4 regions of the Micromonospora sp. LZ34 genome follow, and region 4 is predicted to be linked to each of the others. Evidence: riboswitches for the same ligand, from Rfam matches in the RefSeq annotation. Region 4 holds a riboswitch; each other region holds the start of a gene.
The links. Region 4 has a riboswitch for cyclic di-AMP ahead of ACVCAH_RS27275 (C39 family peptidase). Riboswitches for the same ligand answer to the same signal wherever they lie in the genome.
Positions count from the first base shown of each region.

Region 1 (5,311 bases), on a different contig from region 4:
TGGGCGGCCCGCTCGGTGATCTCCACCTCGTCGGCGACGTCACGCAGCCGGGCCGTGGGGTTGCGGGCGATGGCGAGCAGCACGTGCCCGTGGTTGGTGAGGAACGTCCAGTTCCGGGTGCTCCCGTTCCCGCCACTCGTCATCGCCATGCCCGCCATGGTATGGCCCGCCGCGCCGGATTTCCGTCTCGCCCTCGCACCGACCCGCCGCACACGAGCGGGCCGGCACGCCGCGGTGGACCCCGCCGCCGAGGGGCGTCACCCGGGGCGATCGGGGGCGTCGCCGGGGCCGGACGGCGTAGCTGGAGCGGGCCGGCCGGGGCTGGCAAGCGTTCGGTGATACATGAAATGCATATCACGCATATCTTGACGTACCTTTGCGCTCGGTGTGACCGTGGTGGCAGCCCGCGTCCGACGTCCGGCCGGGGTCGACCAGGTCGCTTACGTCGAAGGACGAGGTGAGGGGATGAGCCGTCCCGGTTCGCCCGGTGTCCAACCGGGCCCGTCGCGCGAGTCGACGGCGGCGGTGCCGGACACGCCGGCACAGGCGCTCGCCGAGTTGTCCGCCGGCAACCGGAGGTTCGTCACCGGCGCCCCGCGCCATCCCAACCAGGACGCCGGGCACCGCGCCGCGGTCGCCGACGGGCAGCATCCCTTCGCGGTCATCGTGGGCTGCTCCGATTCCCGGCTGGCCGCCGAGATCATCTTCGACCGGGGCCTCGGCGACCTCTTCGTGGTCCGGACCGCCGGGCACACCACCGGCCCCGAAGTGCTCGGCAGCGTCGAGTACGCGGTGACCGTCCTCGGCACGCCGCTGGTGGTGGTGCTCGGGCACGACTCGTGCGGCGCGGTGCAGGCGGCGAAGACGGCGGTGGAGACGAACGCGCCGCCGACCGGTCACCTGCGGGCGATCGTGGACGCCGTCATGCCCAGCCTGCGCCGAGCCGAGGCCGAGGGCGTGGCCGATGTCGACGGGATCGTGGACATCCACATCGCGTGCACCGTCGAGGCGATGCTGGACAGCTCGGCCGTGCTGGCCGCCGAGGTGGCCGCCGGGCGCTGCGCGGTGGTCGGGATGTCGTACCGGCTGGCCGCCGGTGAGGTCCGGACGGTGGCCGCGGTGCCCGGCGACCTGGCCGACCCCGCGGTGGACCCGGCCGCGGCCGTCGCCTGACCGCCACCGCGGCGGCCGTCGCCTGACCGCAACCGCAGCGCCGAAGACGCCTCGAGGGCCGTCCCGCCCGGGAACGGCCCTCGTGTCGTGTCGGCGCGGATGTCGCTAAAGCATTGAGACGTGCACGTGGTCGGTGTGGTTCGACGGCCCGCTGTACGACTTCCAGCCGGTCGCCGGGAACCAGATCTGCCGGTTCCAGATCACGTAGTAGATGCCCAGCCGGTCCGCGTTGCGGATCAGGAACGCGGCGAGGTTGTTGCCGTACATCCGGGTGTCCTTGTTGTGCCAGGGGGCGAAGCCGCTGCGCTGCAGCGACCAGTCGCAGGCCCGGCCCTTGGGGTGCTCCCAGGGGCCACCGGGGCGGTAGCAGCCGACGAACCGGTTGAAGCCGGCCCGCTTGACCTCCTTGTACATGTGCAGCGTCCGGGGGGTGATGCAGCCGGAGGTGGTCGGGTCGTTCTCGCTGCACGACTCGGCCTTCCAGTCGCCGTCCGCGGTGCGGCCGGGGCCGACCCGGGCGACCGGCGAGGTGGCCGACACCAGGCCCCCGGTGAAGCCCAGCCCGCCGACCAGCGCCAGCGCCTTCTCCGCGTCCCGCTTGTTCTTGGCCATCAGGTTGGTCTGCTTCTGCTGCTCGCGGATCTCGGCCTCGAGCGCCAGCTTCGCCTGTTCGGCGCGGTTCTTGACGGCGTTGATCTCGGCGAGCCGCTTGGCGTTGACCATGTTCAGCTCGTCCAGGGCGGTGGCCCGCCGGACGAACGAGTCGGGGCTGTCGGCCTCCAGCAGCATGGCCACGGCGCCGATCCGACCCGTCCGGTACGACTGGGCGGCGATCTGGCTGACCTGCGGGGCGAGCGCGTTCAGCTCGGCCTCCGCCCGGTTGACCTCGAGCGCGAGTTCCAGTTGGCGCTTCTTGGACTTCTCCAGCCGGGACTTCGCCTGCGAGTAGTTCCGGTTGGTCGACTCGATGACGTCCGTGATCAGCTTCGAGTCGTCGTCCTCGTGCCCCGAGGGGGTGGGGGGCTTGGGTGCGGCCGACGCCGGGAGGGGCCCGGCGAGCACAGCCAGGGCCGCGAACACGGCCACCACAGGAGTCACCCAGCGGCGTAGGGGTGCCGTCACAGTGTTCCCTTCCGTCGACCGCCGACCGGGTTAGCTGACGGGTTCGGGGCGGAAGTGGCCCCTACCGCTGTCGCGGACTCACCCCACGTACCTGGGTCCCCGGCTCGCCTGGCGGCGATTGGGCGGCGGCACCGCAGGCGCCGCTGCGCGCCTTCGGCGGTGACCGGCAGCGAGGTTACCCGAGAGTCCACCGGTGGATCTACGTCCCGAAGCCGACTAAATGCGTTATTTCGTAATGGCGGACGGTGACAGGTGACGCGTTTATCAAGCTCACCGGTCTGGACGGTCACGCTGCGGAGTCTCACCATGCGGTGTCCGTGCTCCTGTCCGGATCGGGCCACCCGCTGGGGGTGGCGGAGGACGTGTTTCCGGCGCGCGGCGCGGCGAGCGCCCGCAGGGCGTCGGCCCGGTCCGTGGCCGGCCGGGAAACCGGAGGGGTGCGCGACGGCTCGCCGTCGCCGTCCTCGTCGCCGGCGGGGGGCTTGGCGCGGCCGGCCGTGGTCACCAGCGCGGCGAGCGCGGTGGTCAGCGGCACGGCGGCGATCAGCCCGAGCGTGGCGACCGCGCTGCGGACGATCTCCTGGGCCAGGAACTCGCTGGTCAGGATCTGGGTCACCGACCGGGAGTCCGCGGTGAGCAGGAGCAGCAGCGGCAACGAGGCGCCGGCGTACGCCAGCACGATGGTGTTGACCGTCGAGGCGATGTGCGCCCGGCCGACCCGGGTCGCCGCGCGGTAGAGCTGGAGCCGGGACAGGCCGGGGTTGGCGTGCGCCAGTTCGGTGACCGTCGCCGCCTGGGTCACCGTGACGTCGTCGAGCACACCGAGCGAGCCGATGATGATCCCGGCCAGCAGCAGCCCGTGCAGGTCGACGTTGGCCTGGAACATCGACAGCGTGGTCGCGTCCTCGGAGCCGTACCCGGTGAGGTGGGTGGCGGCGGTGGCGAGGGTGCCGAGCACCCCGGTGAGCACCAGGCTGCCGAGCGTGCCGAGCACCGCCACCGAGGTCTGCGCGGTCACCCCGTGCGTGAGGTACAGCACCACGAACATGATCAGCGCGGCACCGACGATCGCCACCAGCAGGGGCGCCCGGCCGGCGCTGATCCCGGGCAGCACGAAGGTGAGCAGGATGGCGAAGCTGGCCGCCAGGCCGGCCAGCGCGGCGAGCCCGCGCCACCGGCCGAACGCGACGATGGCGGCGGCGAAGAGCACGACCAGCCAGACCAGCGGCTTGCCGCGCTGGTGCTCGGCGATGTTGTAGCTGCTCGCGGTCGGGTCGGCCGGGTCGGTCAGCTCGACCAGGATGATCTCGTCGCCCACCGCGACGGTCGGGGCGCCGGGCCCGGTCGGCACCGGCGTCTGCACCTCCCGGCCGGCGTCCGGCCCGTCGGCCACCTTGACGGTGACCGTGCCGCACGGGCCCGCCGTCGCCTCCGGCGCCTCCGGTGTCGGCGGGCAGGGCTCGGTCACCACCCGGGTGACGGTGCCGTGGTGGCGGGGCGGGTCGGTGCCCTGGTCGGCCCCGGGGGTGTCGCGGGGCCAGAGCAGCAGGGCGGCGACCACGGTGGCGAGGACGAGCGGGACCACGGTCGCGACGAGGATCCGCCGCACCCCGGGCGGGGTGGACGGAGCGGGACGGGTGTGGTCGGCGCCCATTGAGTGTCTCCCAACGAATCCGGGGCAGGGTACGTGTCGGCGGGCCGGTCGGTTCAGTGGCGCCGGCGGGCCGGCCCGGATCGCGGGCGGGTTCGCCCGAGGGTGGCGATGCGGCCACGTACCGTCGACCCGGTGGCCGGCCAACCAGGGGCTGCCGGCGGCGCCGGTGCCCGGTGGGCGCGGGACGAATGGTGCGGGATCTGGAGGGCCATCGTGCCGAATCGTAACCATCCCGATATCCGGACGCAGGGCGCGTGGGCTGGTGTCGGGCACCGGACCCGGCGGTTGGCCCGCGCGGGCGTCTCCGTTCGGGGATGTTGGGGGCATGGCTGAGCACACTCCGTCCCGCCGGGACGGCGCGGCGCACGGTGGGCACGGCGGGCACGACAAGCACGCCGGGCACGACCCGGAGATGTTCCGCCGCCGGTTCTGGCTCTGCCTGCTGCTCACCCTGCCGGTGGTGGCGACCAGCCACATGGTGATGGACTGGTTCGGCTACTCGCTGGAGTTCCCCGGCCGGTCCTGGGTGGGGCCGGTGCTCGGCTCGGTGGTCTTCTGGTGGGGCGGCTGGCCGTTCCTGGTCGGCGCGGTGCGGGAGGTGCGCGACCGGGCGCCGGGGATGATGCTGCTGGTCGCCATGGCGATCACGGTCGCCTACGTCGCCTCGCTGGCCACCAGCGTGGGCGCCTTCGACCTGGACTTCTGGTGGGAGCTGGCCGCCCTGGTCACCATCATGCTGCTCGGGCACTGGCAGGAGATGAAGGCGATCGGGCAGGCGCGTGGCGCGCTCGCCGCGCTGGCCGCGCTGCTGCCCGACGACGCCGAACGGGTCGCCGGGGACGGGCGGGTGGAGCGGATCCCGGTGGCCGAGCTGCGGGTCGGCGACGTGGTGCTGGTCCGGCCCGGCGGTCGGGTGCCGGCGGACGGACGAGTGGTCGACGGCACCGCCGAACTGGACGAGTCGATGATCACCGGGGAGTCCCGACCGGTGCCGCGCTCGGTCGGCGACCGGGTGGTGGCCGGCACCGTGGCCACCGACTCGGCGATCCGGGTCCGGGTCGAGGCGCTCGGTGAGGAGACCACGCTCGCCGGGATCCAGCGCATGGTCGCCCAGGCCCAGCAGTCCAGCGGGCGGGCCCAGGTGCTGGCCGACCGGTTCGCCGCCGGGCTGTTCTACGTCGCCACCGCCACCGCCGTGGTCACCGTGCTGGTCTGGACCGTGCTCGGCGACCGGGACGAGGCGGTGGTCCGTACCGTCACCGTGCTGGTGATCGCCTGCCCGCACGCGCTGGGCCTGGCCATCCCGCTGGTGATCGCGCTCTCCACCGCGTTGGCCGCGCGGTCCGGCATCCTGGTCAAGGA
Region 1 covers NZ_JBRIQN010000010.1:57,078-62,388, reverse strand. Annotated here, with positions in the region: gene ACVCAH_RS13550 (helix-turn-helix transcriptional regulator) at 1-158, opposite strand, end outside; gene ACVCAH_RS13545 (carbonic anhydrase) at 466-1,173, shown strand; gene ACVCAH_RS13540 (coiled-coil domain-containing protein) at 1,279-2,295, opposite strand; cyclic di-AMP (ydaO/yuaA leader) riboswitch at 2,300-2,430, opposite strand; gene ACVCAH_RS13535 (YibE/F family protein) at 2,597-3,949, opposite strand; gene ACVCAH_RS13530 (heavy metal translocating P-type ATPase) at 4,275-5,311, shown strand, end outside.
Region 1: linked by a shared signal. The riboswitch ahead of ACVCAH_RS13540 (coiled-coil domain-containing protein) and the one ahead of ACVCAH_RS27275 (C39 family peptidase) in region 4 are both predicted to bind cyclic di-AMP.

Region 2 (5,311 bases), on a different contig from region 4:
GTGCCCGTTGCCGGGGCCACCCACGGCGCCCGGGTCGCGGCGGGCGAGCATGGCCACGTCGACGGTGAACTCGAACAGCCGCCAGTCGACGTGCGTGGCGGCCCGGAAGCTGCGGGCCAGCCGGGCGACCCGGGCCGGGTCGGTGACCGGCCGGGCGCGCCCGGCGACGTAGGCCTCGTCGTCGCTCTCCTCCGGCGGGAAGGAGTGCAGCGCGTAGCGCCCGTCACGCTCCAGGTCGCGCCGTTTGGGCGAGTCGACCACGAAGCAGAACAGGCCGTCGTCGGTGATCACGGGGGAGACCGGGTGCACCCGGGGCCCACCGTCGGCGCGGACCGTGGCCAGGTAGCCGAAGCCCGGCCCGTACTGCTGCATGAGAAGGCGGATCCCGTCGGCGAGTCGGGGCTCGTCAGCGGCGAATTCGGACCAGGAAGCCATGCGGACATTCTATCGAACACGTGTACTAACACCTAGTCCGACACGCAGGTCACCCCGGCCGCTTCGCTATGGTGTTCCGATGCTGCTCTCCGACCGCGACCTGGTCACCGAGATCAAGGCGGGCACCCTCGCGCTGGAGCCGTTCGAGCCCACGCTGGTGCAGCCCTCCAGCATCGACGTACGCCTGGACAAGTTGTTCCGCGTCTTCAACAACCACCTCTACACGCACATCGACCCGGCGCAGCAGCAGGACGAGCTGACCTCGGTGGTCGAGGTGCCCGACGGCGAGCCGTTCGTGCTGCACCCGGGCGAGTTCGTGCTCGCCTCGACGCTTGAGGTGATCTCGCTCGGCGACCAGCTCGCCGGCCGACTGGAGGGCAAGTCGAGCCTGGGCCGGCTCGGCCTGCTCACCCACTCCACCGCCGGCTTCATCGACCCCGGCTTCTCCGGCCACGTGACGCTGGAGCTGTCCAACGTGGCCAACCTGCCGATCACCCTCTGGCCGGGCATGAAGATCGGCCAGCTCTGCATCTTCCGGCTCTCGTCGCCGGCCGAGCACCCGTACGGCTCGGCCGTCTACGGCTCCCGCTACCAGGGGCAGCGGGGCCCGACGCCGAGCCGCTCCTGGCAGCAGTGGCGCACCTGGCCGACCCGCTGACTCGCGCGGAAGGGGCCCGCTCCGGCGTCGGACCGGGCCCCTTCCCGTGGTACGCGGTCGTCAGTCCGGCCGGCCGAAGCTGTGGATCGGGCCGTCGTCGAGGCGCTTCATCTTGACCGGCACCCCGGCACGGGAGGCGTGCACCACCCAGCCCCCGCCGACGTACATCCCGACGTGGTGCAGGTCGGCGTAGTAGAAGACCAGGTCACCCGGGCGTAGCTCGCTCCGGCTGACCGTGGCGGTGACCCCGCGCTGCTGCGCGGCGTTGTGCGGCAACGAGACCCCGGCCTTCGCCCAGGCGGCCAGCATCAGCCCGGAGCAGTCGTACGAGTTCGGGCCCTCGGCACCCCAGACGTAGGGCTTGCCGATCTGGGCGCAGGCGAACTTGACCGCCACCCCGGCCGGGCCGCCCGGGTAGCCGGCCGGGCACGGGGCGGGGCGCAGCGGTCCGCCGCCGCCGTTGCCGTACACCCGCAGCCGCAGCTTCTGCAGCCGGTCGATCTCGGCGTTGATCTCCTTCTTCTTCGCCGCCAGCTGGGCCTCGGCCCGGGCGAGCTGGGCGACCATCTCGTCCAGCGGCGCCTTCTTGGCGGCCAGCTGGTCGCGCAGGTCGGCAACCTGCTGCACGTCCCGCTGCTGGCGCTCGGCGAACCGGTCGAGCAGTTCGAGCTGCCCGACCACCTCGCCCGGCGAGCTGCTGCCCAGCACGGCGTTGATGGTGAGCACGTTCTCGCCCTTGTAGGCGCGGACGGCCAACGCGCTGACCTTCTGCATCGCCGCGTCGACCTGAGCCTGGAGGGGTTTGATCTGGGCGGCCAGGGCATTGGCCTGCTTCCGCTTGGCGGCCAGGTCCTGGCGGGTGGCGTTGTGCCGTTCGATGATCGGTTCGAGCTTGTTCCAGTCCTCGTCGATCTGGCGCTCGATCTCGGCGACGGTGGGCTCGGCGTGGGCCGCCGTGGCGCCGCCGGTCAGGATAACGGCGAAGCCGACCAGGGCGGCGAGTGCGGTGGTGAAGCGGGACCAGCGTGGGCGCGGCGCAGCCGTCGTCGGGCCGGCGGACGCCGACCGTGCCGACGGTGGCCGCGGGGCATGGTGTGCCACCGGGCTCCGTACTCCTTCTTCCGGTACCGCCTACCGGGTTAGCTGACGGGTTCGGGCGGGAAGGGGTCGCCCTACCGCAGTGGCTGCGGATTCACCCCGGGTTACCTGGTTCCCCGGTTCGCTCGCGAGCGATTCGGCGGTGTCGGACCGTTACCGCCCGGGTTGGACGGAGCTGCTGCGGGCCGACGAATGACCAGAGTAGAGAGGCTCGTTATCAATCCGCAACCCGTGTCGCCGTGACACTCCGTACCCGAAGGAATCGACGACCCTCCGGATGGACGGTTCGAAGGTTTTCTTCTTCTTAGGTTGATATATGGAAAGGTATTGACGGCGGACCGGCGCCGGGGTGAAGGTGGCCGCATCGTCCACCCGTCTGACCAGGGGGTCCGATGCATCTGTCCACGAGATCGAGGAGCAGGCGCGCCCTGCTCGCCGCCGCCGCGGCGCTCGCCATGGCGGTCACCCCGTTCACCGCCGCCGGTTCCGCCACCGCCGACCCGATCGACCGGCAACAGCAGTACGCCGCCGCGGCCGCCGAGTTCGGCGTGCCGGAGGGCGTCCTGCTCGCCGTCTCCTACCTCGAATCCCGCTGGGACACCCATCCCGGCACCCCGAGCACCAGTGGCGGCTACGGCCCGATGCACCTCACCGACGCCGCCCACGTCACCTCGCTCCCCGCCGGGGGCCACATCGACGAGGGCGAGGACCCGCGCGGTGACGAGTCCCGGCCGCTGGCCGTCGCCGCGCCGGCCGCGGCCGAACCGCCGCCGGCCGCTCCCGGCGACGCCGCGCTGCAGACCCTCCAGGCGGCCGCCGCCCTCACCGGCGCCAGCGCGGAGGCGCTGCGGTCCGACCCGACCGCGAACATCCGCGGCGGGGCGGCGCTGCTCGCCGCGTACCAGCGGGAACTCGGCGGCCCGGTCGGCGCGGCCAGCGACCCGGCGGCCTGGTACGGCGCGGTGGCCCGCTACTCCGGCGCCGGCACCGAGGACACCGCGGCCGCCTTCGCCGACGAGGTGTACGGCCAACTCCGCGAGGGCGCGAGCCGGACGACCGACGACGGGCACCCGGTGACCCTGCCGGCCCGGGAGGTCGATCCCGACGAGTCGGCCCTGCACCGGCTCGGGCTGCGGCGCGCCGAGCGGCCCGACGGGCTGGAGTGCCCGATCGGCATCGGCTGCGAGTGGATCCCGGCGCCGTACCAGAAGTACGGCCCCCGGCCGGGCGACTACGGCAACTACGACCTGGGCAACCGCCCGGCGCAGCAGAAGCTCGAGTACATCGTCATCCACGACACCGAGGGCTACTTCTGGCCCAGCGTCAACCTGGTCAAGGACCCGAAGCGGGTGGGCTGGCACTACACCCTGCGCTCGGTGGACGGCCACGTCGCCCAGCACATCAAGACCAAGGACGTCGGCTGGCACGCCGGAAACTGGTACGTCAACGCGAAGTCCATCGGGCTGGAGCACGAGGGCTTCGCCGGCCACGGCACCTGGTACACCGAGGCGATGTACCGCACCTCGGCCAAGCTGGTCCGGCACCTGGCGCTGCGGTTCAACATCCCGCTGGACCGGCAGCACATCATCGGCCACGACAACGTCCCCGGCACGGTGGCGGCGAACGTCGCCGGGATGCACTGGGACCCGGGGCCCTACTGGGACTGGTCGCACTACTTCGACCTGCTGAAGGCGCCGTTCCGGTCCACCGGCACACCGGACACCGGCCTGGTGATCATCGACCCCGACTTCGCCGGCAACCGGCCGGCCTTCACCGGGTGCTCGCGGCAGCCGCCGGGGGTGCCCACCCCGCTGCCCCCGGTCACCGACCCGTGCCCGCTGCGCGGCTCGTCCGCGGTGCTGCTGCGCAGCGCGCCGAGCCACGACGCGCCGCTCGCCGTGGACCTGGGCGAGCACCCGGACGGCTCACCGGGCACGATGTACGTCCCGGACCACAGCGCCCGGGGCTCGGCCGGCCAGACGTACGCCGTCGCCGAGGTACGGGGGGACTGGACGGCGATCTGGTACCTCGGTCAGAAGGCCTGGTTCCACAACCCCGCCTCGGCCCCGACGGCGAAGTGGGCCACCGGCTTCGTGGTGACGCCGAAGCCCGGCAAGGCGACGATCCCGGTCTACGGGCGGGCCTACCCGGAGCAGGACGCCTACCCGGCCGGCGTGCCGTACCAGGCGATCTCACCGCTGCAGTACACGCTCGCCGCCGGCCAGCGGTACGCGGTGGGCGGGGTCCTGCCGAGCGAGTACTACCGCGCGGTCACCTTCGACGGGTCGTCCCCAGGCGACTGGACCGTGGTCAGCGGCGACCTGCGCTACGTGCAGGTCCAGTTCGGCCACCGGATCGGCTACGTGAACCTGGACGACGTGTGGCTCCTGCCGTCGGCGGTCGGCGCTCCCTGATCGCCCGCCTGAGTCAGGGGCTCCCCGCCGAGCCGTTGACCTGACACGCCGAGGGCCCCCGGTCAACCGACCGGGGGCCCTCGTGCGTACGGCGACCGATCAGCCGGGTCGGCGGAACCCGGCGACCGGCATCGTGTTGATGCTGGAGACGTTGACCGGCTTGCCGGCCCGGGCCGCGTGCACCATCGTGTCGTTGCCGAGATAGAGCCCGACGTGGTGCAGGTCACTGAAGAAGAAGACCAGGTCACCTGGGCGCGCATCGGAGCGCGAGATGGCCTTGCCCTCGTTCCACTGGGCCCCAGTGAAGTGGGTCAGGTGGATCCCGGCCGCCTTGTAGGCGTACTGCGTCAGGCCGGAGCAGTCGAACGAGTTCGGGCCGGTGGCACCCCACACGTACGGGTCGCCGACCTGGGCGCAGGCGGTTCTGATCGCGATCCGCGCCGCCTCGCTGACCACGCCCTCGATGGTCGGGCAGTTCGTCGTCTTGACGACCGTCACCGGGAGCATTTTCTCCAGCCGCTTGATCTCGGCGTCGATCTGCTTCTTCTTCGCCGCCAGTTCGTTCTGCTGCTTGACCTGGTCCGCGATCAGCGTGTCGAGCTTCTGCTTCTGGTCGTCGTACTTCTTGCGGACCGCGAGCACGCCCTCGATCTGCTTGCGCTCCTCGGCGGCCAGCCGGTCGAGGATGGTGAGCTGCTCGGTGAGC
Region 2 covers NZ_JBRIQN010000003.1:324,436-329,746, forward strand. Annotated here, with positions in the region: gene ACVCAH_RS05895 (pyridoxamine 5'-phosphate oxidase family protein) at 1-435, opposite strand, end outside; gene dcd (dCTP deaminase) at 515-1,093, shown strand; gene ACVCAH_RS05905 (C40 family peptidase) at 1,154-2,194, opposite strand; cyclic di-AMP (ydaO/yuaA leader) riboswitch at 2,207-2,343, opposite strand; gene ACVCAH_RS05910 (N-acetylmuramoyl-L-alanine amidase) at 2,584-4,605, shown strand; gene ACVCAH_RS05915 (NlpC/P60 family protein) at 4,705-5,311, opposite strand, start outside.
Region 2: linked by a shared signal. The riboswitch ahead of ACVCAH_RS05905 (C40 family peptidase) and the one ahead of ACVCAH_RS27275 (C39 family peptidase) in region 4 are both predicted to bind cyclic di-AMP.

Region 3 (5,311 bases), on a different contig from region 4:
CGCACCCCGCGCAGCCGGTCGGGCGGCAGGTCCGGCGCGTTCACGTTGAGCACGCTCTCCACCGGTCCGGCGGTCAGCCGGGGGAGCAGGTCCAGGGCGACCCGGGCCGCGGTCGCCCAGTGCCGCTCGGCGTCACGTACCCGGGCGGCGGCGGCCACCGCGGCGCCCCCGCTGGCGGCGGTCGCCTCCCCGGCGGAGAGCACGTCGAGCGAGACGGCCATCGCCCGGCAGCCGTTCGCGGCGGCGGTGAACGCGGCGCCGACGGTGCCCGAGTGCAACACGGCGCGGCCGGCGTTGGCGCCCCGGTTGATGCCGGAGAGCACCACCGACGGCGGCGCGCCGAACGCGCCGTGCACGGCGATCAGCGCGATGAACCCGGGGGAGCCGCCGACCCCGAAGGCCGGCACCCCGGGCAGCTCCGGCAACGGATGGTCGCGGACCACGACGTGTCCTTCGCGTTCCACCGCGGTCATCGCGGCGCTGGTGCCGCTCGCCTCCTCCAGCGGGGCGGCGACCACCACGTCCAGCCCCCGGTCCATCGCCGCCCGGGCCAGCGCCTGGATGCCGGGCGCGGCGATCCCGTCGTCGTTGGTCACCAGCACCCGCATCGTCATCGCTCGGCCGCCCGCTCGGCCAGCTCGTCCGGGGTGGTCCGCTCCTGCGGCCGGCTGCCGGCCGGCACCAGCCGCACCCGGTCGACCAGGCCGGTGATCGAGTCCAGCCGGCCGGTGCCCAGGCCGTGCCGGGTGACGTTCAGCGCGCCGGCCGCCGCCCCGGTACGGATCGCGGTCCGCACGTCGCCGCCCCGGGCCACCACGGCGGCCACCCCGGCGGTCATCGAGTCGCCGGCGCCGCTCGGGTCGGCGGCCTGCAGCCGGGGCATCTCCACCTCGAACACCTCGCCGTCGACCAGGGCGAGGGCGGGCTGGTCGGCCCGGCTCACCACCACGTTCTCGGCGCCGCCGGCGTGCAGGTCGTACATCGCCCGGGTGAGCTGCTCCTCGTCGTCACCGGCGGCCCGGCCGTCGGCGATCAGTTCCTCGTGGCTGACCTTCAGGAAGAACACGCCGCTGTCCAGCACCGCGGCGAGGTGGTCGCCGGCCAGGTCGACCACCACCCGGCCGCCGTTGGCGCCGAGGTCGGCGGCGAAGCGCCGGTAGAGCTCGGCCGGCACGAGCGACGGCTCGTTCGGACCGCTCAGCACGCTCACCGGCGCGCGCAGCCCCTCGCCGAGCGCCAGGTTGTAGAGCTCGTCCAGCTCGTGGCGGCTCAGCGGCTGCCCGGGCACGTCCACGACCTCCCGGCGGGCGCCGTCGCGGCGGTCGTGCACGTACCCGCCGCTGCCCGAGTCGCGGACCACCACCTTGAGGTCGACCCCCTCGCTGACCAGCAGCGGCTCCAGCACCTGGCCGATCTCACCGCCCAACGCGGTGCAGAGCACCACGTCCACGCCGAGCGACATCACCATCCGGGCCTGCCAGACCCCCTGCCCGCCCGGGTGCAGGTGCAGCTCCGGCTGGTCGCTCGGCTGCTCGACGGTCACCGTCAGCCGGGGCGTGGGCGCGAAGACCATCACGTGTCCGCTCATCGGTGGCATCCCGGCATGGTTCCGTCCTCCCTGGCCCGACACGGCGGGTGATCCCTCACCAGCTGACCGTAGCCGCGGCGCCGGCCGTCGTCCGCCGGTCCGGCCGGTGCGGGTCGGGGCGTTGCCAGGCGGACCCGGCGTGGGCGACGATCGTCCGACCAGTGACGGTGGGGAGACGGCGTGCTCAGGCAGGATTCCTTCAGCTACACCGTCCAGGCCCGCTGCCCGGTGGCGGAGGCGGCGGCGCTGCTCGCCGACCCGACCCGGCAGGCGGAGCTGCATCCGCTGATCGTCCGGGTCCGCCGGCTGCGGACCCGGCCCGGGGCCCGGGCCAGCTACGCGATCACCGACCGGCTGGCCGCCGGGCCGCTGCGGTTCCCGGTCACCTACCGGGCGGACGTCCTGGTCGACACCACCGACGAGATCGTCACGGTGGCACGGCAGTGGCCGGCCACGACCGTGCGCAACCGCACCCGGCTGCGGGCCGAGCCGGACGGGGTCCGGATTGACGTGGAGATCACCCTGACCGCGCCCGCGCCGCTGTTCCGGTACGCCTTCGGCCAGGCCCGCTCCGCCCACCTCGGGCTGGCCGCCCGGCTGGGCGCGGTGCTCGACCGCGGCCCGGCCGACCCGCCGCCCGTCGGCTGAGCGGTGCACCCGGTCCGCCGCCGCGGCCGGATCAGCGGGCCGCCGCCGCGGTCGGGCGGCGCGCGGCCGTGCGGGCCCGCCGCAGCCGGCCCCACGGCTTGTACGTGGAGAGCACGGTCGCGACGATCAGCAGGCCGGTCGACACGGACGGGGCGACCACCAGGTCGATCCGCTCCCGCACCGGGAACGCCGCGCCGGCCTCCCCGGCGTGCCGCAGCGTCGGGGTGAGCACGAACAGCACCAGCGCGGTCATCACGGTGGTGAGCAGGAACTTGACCAGCACCCAGCGGTGCCGCAGCAGACCCCACGGGGTGAGCAGGGCGCTGGCCACGCCGACCAGCCAGACGGCCACGCTCAGCGGGGCGAAGAGCACGGCGCCGACCAGCGCGGAGATCGGGTAGACGGCGGCCGGGTCGGCGCCGCGCAGCACGGCGACGCCGAGGGTCAGCAGGACCAGGTCGACGCCGAGCCAGCCGAGCGAGGTGACCAGGTGCAGGGTGAGCAGGGCCTTGCGGGCGGGAGGCGGGAGACGGCTCATACCCGACGATGCTGCCGCCGCGCCGGGCCCGGGTCGTCGGGCCGGCGACGACACCCGCGATACGTCCGGGGGCGTAGCCCGGGGCGTGCCGGCGCCGCGTCCGGCGTACCCGGTGACCCGCCGGGGCGGATCACCGGGGGCCGGGCGTCAGTACACCGACAGGTGCACGTGGTTGGTGTGGTCGCTGGACGGGTCGCCGCCCGCCCCGCTGTACGACTTCCACCCGCTGCTGGGCAGCCAGATCTGCCGGTACCAGATCACGTAGAGCACGGCGAGCCGGTCGGAGTTCCGGATGAAGAACGCGGCCAGGTTGTTGCCGTACGTCTTGTCCCCGCCGGTGGCGTCCCCGCCGAAGCCGCTCTTCTGCGCCGCGAAGTCGCAGGCCCGGCCCTTCGGATGCTCGCCCGAGCCGCCGGAGCGGTAGCAGGAGACGTACCGGGTGAAGCCGGCCGCCTTGGCCTGGTTGAGCGCGTGCAGGGTGCGCGGGGTGATGCAGCCGTTGGCCGGGGTCGGGTCGTTGACGCTGCACGACTCGGCCGGCCAGGAGCCGTCGGAGTTGCGCGGGGCCGGCTTGGCCGTCGCGGTGGAGGTGCCCCGGTTGGAGCTGTCCCCGCCGGAGGCCTTCGCGTTGGCCACGGTCAGCGCCCGCTCGGCCTGCTCCTTGCGCTTGGCCATCAGCGTGACCTGCTTGCGCTGCTCGCGGATCTCGCCGTCCAGGGCGAGCTTGGTCCGGTTGGCCTCGTCGCGGGTCTCCTGGAGGTCGCGCAGCACCCGGTCCTCGTTGGCCGCGACCGCGTCGAGCGCGGCGGCGCGGTCCATGAAGCCGTCCGGGGAACTGCTGTTGAGCAGCGCGGACGCCACGCCGAGCCGCCCGGTGCGGTACGCCACGCCGGCGATCTCGCCGACCTTGCTGCTGCGTTCGGTCAGCTCGCGCTCGGTGGACTGGAGCTGGACGGCGAGTTGCTGCTGCCGCTTGACCGACTTGTCCAGCGCGGTCTTGGCGTCCAGGTAGCCCTTGCTGGCCGCCTCCAGCTGGGCGCGCAGGGCGGGGGTGCCGCCCTCCTCGTCCTGCCCGGGTGCGGCGGCGAGCAGGCCGGTGGTCGGTGGGGCGGCGCCGGCCGGTGCGGCGGGCGCGATGGCGACGCCGAGAGCGAGGGTGATGACGATCAGTGCCGCCATCCGGGCGGCGGTGCGTCGTACAGGTGCCACTACTGGCATACACGTGTCCTTCCGTCAGCCGCCGACCGGGTTAGCTGACGGGTTCGGGACGGAAGATCCCTACCGCTGACGCGGATGCACCCCAGGAACATGGTTCCCCGGCTCGCCCCTGCGGGCGATTAGGCGGCGGCCACCGCCGGCACCGGTGCGTGCCGCCGGGCGGAGGCCGGGACCGAGCCTACCGGTGCCCGTGTGACCAGTGCAGCGGAAGTGACTGACGGTGCGCACGTGGTCACCAAAAAATCGGGCATAGCGTCACAATACACACCCAGATTTAAGGTTGTGCTCATTACCACTCAACCGACCCGCAGACCCCAGGGGACGCACCCGGCTCGATCTGCAACGTCGCGTGCTCGATCCGGAAGTCCTGCTGCAGCGCCGTTCGGGCGTCCGCGAGCACCCTGCCGACCTCCGCGCCGGGCGCCATGGTCAGGTGCGCCGAGGCCACCTCCATGCCCGAGGTCAGCGTCCAGACGTGCAGGTCGTGGACGCCGGCCACGCCGGGCACCGCGGCCAGCCGGTCGTGCACCGCGGTGACCTGGAGGTGCTCGGGGGCGGCCTGCACCAGGATGCGCAGCGCGGCCCGCCCGAGCCGCCAGGTGCGGGGCAGGATGAACAGGCCGATGGCGACGGCCACCAGCGGGTCGGCCCACCACCAGTCGGTCAGGGCGATCAGCAGCGCCGCCCCGATCACGCCGAGCGAGCCGAGCAGGTCGCCGAGCACCTCCAGGTACGCCCCCTGCAGGTTGATGCTCTCCCGGGCACCGGAGCGGAGCAGCGCGAAGGCGGCCACGTTGGCGAGCAGGCCGAGGACGGCCACCGCCAGCATCGGGCCGGCCAGCACCTCCGGCGGATGGCCGAACCGGCGGACGGCCTCGACCACCACGTAGACGGCGACGCCGGAGAGCAGCACGGCGTTGGCCAGCGCGGCCAGCACCTCGAGCCGGTAGAGCCCGAAGGTGCGTTGCGGGTCGCCGGCCGTACGCCGGGAGGCGGTGATCGCGGCGAGAGCCATGCCGATGCCGAGCACGTCGGTGAACATGTGCCCGGCGTCGGAGAGCAGCGCCAGCGAGCCGGTGCGGAAGGCGGCCACCGCCTCCACCACCATCAGCGCGGTGAGCAGGCCGAACGCGGCCCAGAGCCGGCCCCGGTGGTGGTGGGCGGCGTGCGCCGCCGACCCGTGCTGGTGGTCATGACCTGCACCCACGCGAACACCCTCCGCCGCCCGTCCGGACCCGGTCAAATATATGCTCACATAGCTATGTATGCAACTGTCGGCCCGGCCGGCACGCCCGCGGGCGGGTCGCCCCGGCCCTCAG
Region 3 covers NZ_JBRIQN010000012.1:46,831-52,141, forward strand. Annotated here, with positions in the region: gene surE (5'/3'-nucleotidase SurE) at 1-614, opposite strand, end outside; gene ACVCAH_RS15560 (1-phosphofructokinase family hexose kinase) at 611-1,588, opposite strand; gene ACVCAH_RS15565 (SRPBCC family protein) at 1,769-2,236, shown strand; gene ACVCAH_RS15570 (hypothetical protein) at 2,268-2,774, opposite strand; gene ACVCAH_RS15575 (coiled-coil domain-containing protein) at 2,922-3,992, opposite strand; cyclic di-AMP (ydaO/yuaA leader) riboswitch at 3,997-4,128, opposite strand; gene ACVCAH_RS15580 (cation diffusion facilitator family transporter) at 4,282-5,199, opposite strand; gene ACVCAH_RS15585 (HelD family protein) at 5,308-5,311, opposite strand, start outside.
Region 3: linked by a shared signal. The riboswitch ahead of ACVCAH_RS15575 (coiled-coil domain-containing protein) and the one ahead of ACVCAH_RS27275 (C39 family peptidase) in region 4 are both predicted to bind cyclic di-AMP.

Region 4 (5,311 bases):
GCGGGCTCAGCCAGTTGACCAGGTGGTTGACCATCGCACCGCCGGCGAGCTGGCCGACCGCGGCGACCATGTCCTCGTGCAGCCGGCCGCTGCGCGAGACGGTACGGGCCGACACCGTGCGGTACTCCCGGCCGACGACCCAGCTGGTCAGGTCGATGTCGTGGGTCGCCAGGTCCATCACGACACCGACGTCGGCGATCCGGTGCGGGAACGGCCCCTGCCGCCGGGTGACCACCTGGAACACCTCGCCCAGCTCGCCGGCCTCCAGCCGGAGGCGCAGGCTCTGCAGAGCCGGGTTGTACCGCTCGATGTGCCCCACGCCGGCCACCAGTCCGGCCGTCTCGAACGCCTCGGCGAGCCGAACCGCGGCGGCCACGGACTGGGCGAGCGGCTTCTCGATGAGCGCGGCCACCCCGCTGTGCGCCAGCGCCAGACCGACCTGCTCGTGCAGAGCGGTCGGACAGGCGACCACGGCGTAGTCGACGCCGAGCCTCAGCAGACCATCCAGATCGGGCACCACCGGCGCCCGGAGCGCGCCGGTCGGATCGCCCGCCGGGTCGACGATGCCGACCAGGTCCACGCCGTCCAGGCCGGCGAGGACGCGGGCGTGGTTGCGCCCCATCGCGCCGAGGCCGATCAGGCCCGCGCGCAGCCTTGCCCGCGTCATCGGGCAGCACCGGCCAGGTTGGCGCCCTCGGCGATCCGCTCCAGGTCCCGCTGGGACAGGGACGGGTGCACCGGCAGCGAGAGCACCTCGGCCGCGGCCCGGTCCGTCTCGGGCAGCTCCCACGGGCCGGGCCTGCCGTCCTCGCCCAGGTAGGGCCGGAGGCGGTGGATCGGCGTGGGGTAGTAGACGGCGTTGCCGATGCCCAGCTCGGTGAGGCGCCGCCCGGCCGCGTCGCGGCGACCGCCCGGTACCCGCACCGTGTACTGGTGGTAGACGTGCCGGGCGGCGTCGGCGACCGGCGGGGTGACCATGCCGGTGATCCGGGAGTCGAGCAGCTTGGCGTTGGCCCGCCGCTGCTCCGTCCACTCCGGCAGCTGGCGCAGCTGCACCCGGCCGATCGCCGCGGCCACGTCGGTCATCCGCATGTTGGCGCCCACGATCTCGTTCGCGTACCGCTGCTCCATGCCCTGGTTGCGCAGCAGCCGCAGGGTACGGGCCAGCTCGCCGTCGGCGGTGCTGACCATGCCGCCCTCCAGGGAGTGCATGTTCTTGGTGGGGTAGAAGCTGAAGCAGCCCGCCGTGCCGAACGCGCCGACCGGCCGTCCGGACAGGGTCGCGCCGTGCGCCTGGGCGGCGTCCTCGACCACGGCCAGCCCGTGCCGTTCGGCGACCGCCATGATCTGGTCCATGGCGGCGGGGTGCCCGTACAGGTGCACCGGCATGATCGCGACGGTGCGGTGGGTGACCGCCGCGGCGGTCGCCGCCGGGTCCAGGCAGAAGCTGCCCGGTTCGATGTCGACGAAGACCGGCCGGGCGCCCACCAGCCGGACCGCGTTGGCGCTGGCGGCGAAGGAGAACGACGGGACGATGACCTCGTCGCCCGGGCCGAACCCGAGGGCCATCAGGGTCAGCTGGAGGGCGGAGGTGCCGGAGTTCACCGCGACGCAGTTCCGGCCCCCGACCAGCTCGCCGAACTCCTCCTCGAAGGCGGCGACCTCCGGCCCCTGCACGACGCGGCCACTGCGCAGCACCCGCACGGCCGCGTCGATCTCGGCCTCTCCGATGACCGGCCTGGCCGGTGGAATCATCTCTGTGGTCAGCCCGGACATGGGGCTTCCTCCTGTCGAACAGCGGCCGCGCCCGGACCGGGCGCGGCGCTACGTCGTTCAGATGTGGACAGGAGGGGTGGTGGGTGGGTGATCCGGTGGGGTCGGCGCGAGAAGATCACCCGGACTAACAGGACACCCGGCGCATTCCGGGACGTACGGGCATGTTATCCCGGAGACGCCGGGCGTGGCGGCACAACACCCTGATCTCCGCCGCGACCGCGGTGGCCCGCGGCTCAGCGGTACGGGTCGACCAGGGCGAGCACCGCCTCCGGGTCCTCGACGTGGGCGCTGTGACCGAGGCCGGGCAGCGTCACCACCGGCACCCCGAACTCCTTGAGCTGGGCGTCGGAGACCATCGGGTCGCGCTCGCCCCGGGCCAGCACCACGGGCACGTCGGTCGCCGCCAGCAGGGTGGGCAGGTTCGGCTCCCCCACCGCGAACGCGGCCGGGTCCATCGCCAGCCGCCAGCGGCCGTCGACCTGCCGCAGCCCCGCCTCGACCACCGGATGGTCCGGGGCGAACAGACCGGCCAGCCCACTCACCCGCAGGTAGCGCCGGGCCGCCTCGTCCCGGGTGGCGAACCAGGTGACCGGGCGGTCGGCCAGCTCGGCGGCGCGGGCCAGCTCGTCCGGCGACCAGACCGCCTTGATGCCGAGCCCGACCACCGCGTCCACGTCCAGCCCGGCGGTACGCGCGGCCAGCGTCAGCCCCACCACCCCGCCGAGGGAGTGGCCCAGGACGACGAGCCGGTCACCCGGCTTGAGGCCGCCGGCGACCTGCCCGGCGAGCCCGGCGAAGGAGTACCGGGGCAGCGGCGGCGACCACCCGTGCCCGGCGAGGTCCGGCGCCAGCCAGCGCCCGGCCCACCGGCGCTCCAGCAACGGCGCCCAGGGCAGCCACACCTCGCCGGTCGCGCCCATGCCGTGCAGCAGCAGCAGGACCGGCCGCCGGCCGTCCCGGGTATCCGATTCGTGGTCCATAGGGCGCAGTGTGCCACCGGTCGGACGGCCGGGGCGAGGGGCGCGGGCCGGAACGCGCCGGGCGCCGGCTCCCCGGTGGGGAACCGGCGCCCGGACGGTGCGACGCGGAGGTGGCGGTCAGGCGGAGTAGCCGCGGGTCGCGGCCCAGTTCGCCAGGTCGATGGTGGTCATCCAGTACGACGCCGTCGCCGGGTTCGCCGAGTCGGCGATCTTCACCAGCCGGCCGTCGTCGTCGTAGCCCACCACGGCGATGTAGTGCCCGCCGGGGAAGGAGTGCCAGCCACCGGCGGTGTCGGTGGCGCTGCCGGCGATGTTCACCACGACGCCGCGCTTGGCGGTGATGGCCCGGACCACGTCGGCCTGGAGCTGGTCCATCTGGGCCGGGGTGGCGGCACGGCCGGAGATCATCCGGGTCCGGTACGGGTCGCCCTTCACCACCGCGTTCAGCACCCGGGTGGTGTCGTTGGCGGAGTTGGTGCCCATCTCGGTGGTGCCCAGCTGGGCGCCGAGGGCGTCCTGGGTGCGCTCGATGCCGGTGGCGCTGAGCGCGTTCCGCACGGCCGCCGGGCCGCAGTTGTAGAACGTCGTCTGGGCCTGGTAGTCGTAGTCGAGGACCTTGCGCGACGGCGGCTTCGGCGCGCTCTGCTTGCGGGTCAGGTCCGGGTTCGGCGCGGCCGACGAGGCGGCGGCCGACGGGGCGGCGCTGGACGGGGCGGCACTCGACGGGGCCGTACCGATCCGGGCCTCTCCGCGCGAGGCGGCGGCGGGCGCGTTCCGCAGTTCGGCCACCGTGGCCGCGGCCGGCGCCGAGGCCGGGGCCTCGTCGGCTCCAGCGGCCAGCGCGCCGGCGCCGGTGGCGAGCACGAGGGCCGCGGCCGAGGCGGCGGCGACCTGGTAGGGGCGGTCGGTGGTGATGCGGCGCAACTGGCGCTTGAGGTGGTGCTTCACGGATTCCTCCACGGGACTCGGGGGGTGAGCGGCACACCGGCACCAGAGCGCGGGGGCAGGCCGGCGCGACCGCGCGGACGGCTCGTCCGCGGGTTGGTGACCACTCAGGGAGCGCCCGGCTCTCGGGCGGGGGCGGTTGCCGGCGGGTCAGCTCGCGATCGGGGCGAGCGGCGCGGGCACCGCGGGGCCGTGGAGGTGGGGGAACAAGCGAGGGGTGGGATCGTGCTGCACGAGGATGGAACTCCTTCCGACACCGCCGACCGGGTTAGCTGACGGATTCGGGCGGGAAGAACGCCCTACCACAGGCCTTGGCCCGCGGATTCACCCCAAGGTGCACTGGGTCCCCGGTTCGTTTGATCACGATTGAGCGGGTCGGCGCGGCGTCGCCTCTTGCGATCGGTAACCGCACCAGACGGGCCGACATTACTGGTCAGTCCGTAGCCTGCCAACCCCGTCCACCTGCGTAAACCCGTTTCGGCCCGACAATTTTGCGGGCAGTTAAGCACTGACGCGACTCAATGGGACGGACCTCTCCGACGACGCCAGCGGTCGACAACCGGACAAGCCACCGCCGTCGACCCGGAATTGTCGACAAGCATCGACCGGGACGATCCCGATGACCGATTCCGCGGGCGCTGTGACCGGCGTCACTGGAATAGTTCGGCGATCAGCCCACCCGGGCCGGCCGCCAGCGGGCCGCGGCGACGGCAGGCGCCGGCACCGCCTCGGCGCGCGGTGCGGGCGGCCGACCCGGCCGGAGCCGGGCTGCGGCGGCGTACGCCTCGGCGGCGAGGGCACGGGCCGCCTCGGCGGCCAGCTCGGCGTCCCGCCACGCCGCCCGCTCCCGCTCGGCGGCCGCCCAGTAGCCGGCCAGGCGCTGCTCGCGTACCGCCCGGGCGAGCACGATCTTCTGCTCCACCGGGTGCCGCCGGGAGTCCCAACCGGCCCGGTGGCCGAACACGTCGGACAACTGCCGGGCGGACAACTCGCCCCGCCAGTGGGCGGCCATCGCCGCGTGGTGCAGCCAGCGCTCGCGGGCGGCGTACTCGGCCGGCGTGCGCGGGGTGCGCGGGGCGGGCAGGGCGGCGGCCCCGAGGAACCGGTGGGCGGCCGTGTCCGCCTCGTCGTACGCCTGCCAGGTGCGCTCGACCTCCGCCTGCGCGGCGAGCCAGTCGGCCCGCCGGCGGCGCGCGGTCTGCGCCGCGCGGGTCGCCGCGACAGCCACCTCCTCGGCATAGCGACGCAGGTCGGCGAGGTCGGCCTCGGCCGGCCCGACCGGGGCGGGCTCCTCGTCGGTGGGGCGCTCGGGGCGGGCGACCAGCACGGTGAGCACGGTCAGCGCCAGCACAAGCAGGCCGGACCAGATGGCGGCGGCCCGCGGCACCTCGATCAGGAACTGGTAGTAGAGGACGGTCTCCAAGGTCGGCACCTCACGGGGGAACGGATGCGGAAGCGGGGAGCCGCGTCCGGGCGCCGACGGCGGGGCATGGCGGGGCCGGACGGGTGCGGGACACGGAGCGCGGGCGGGGTCTCGGCCCCGCGGACGGATCAGGAGCGCGGCGGGGCGCGCGGGGCCCGGACGGCCGGGACCGACCCGGCCGGCAGCG
Region 4 covers NZ_JBRIQN010000032.1:75,457-80,767, forward strand. Annotated here, with positions in the region: gene ACVCAH_RS27260 (Gfo/Idh/MocA family protein) at 1-667, opposite strand, end outside; gene ACVCAH_RS27265 (DegT/DnrJ/EryC1/StrS family aminotransferase) at 664-1,776, opposite strand; gene ACVCAH_RS27270 (alpha/beta fold hydrolase) at 2,010-2,756, opposite strand; gene ACVCAH_RS27275 (C39 family peptidase) at 2,874-3,716, opposite strand; cyclic di-AMP (ydaO/yuaA leader) riboswitch at 3,944-4,084, opposite strand; gene ACVCAH_RS27280 (hypothetical protein) at 4,372-5,133, opposite strand.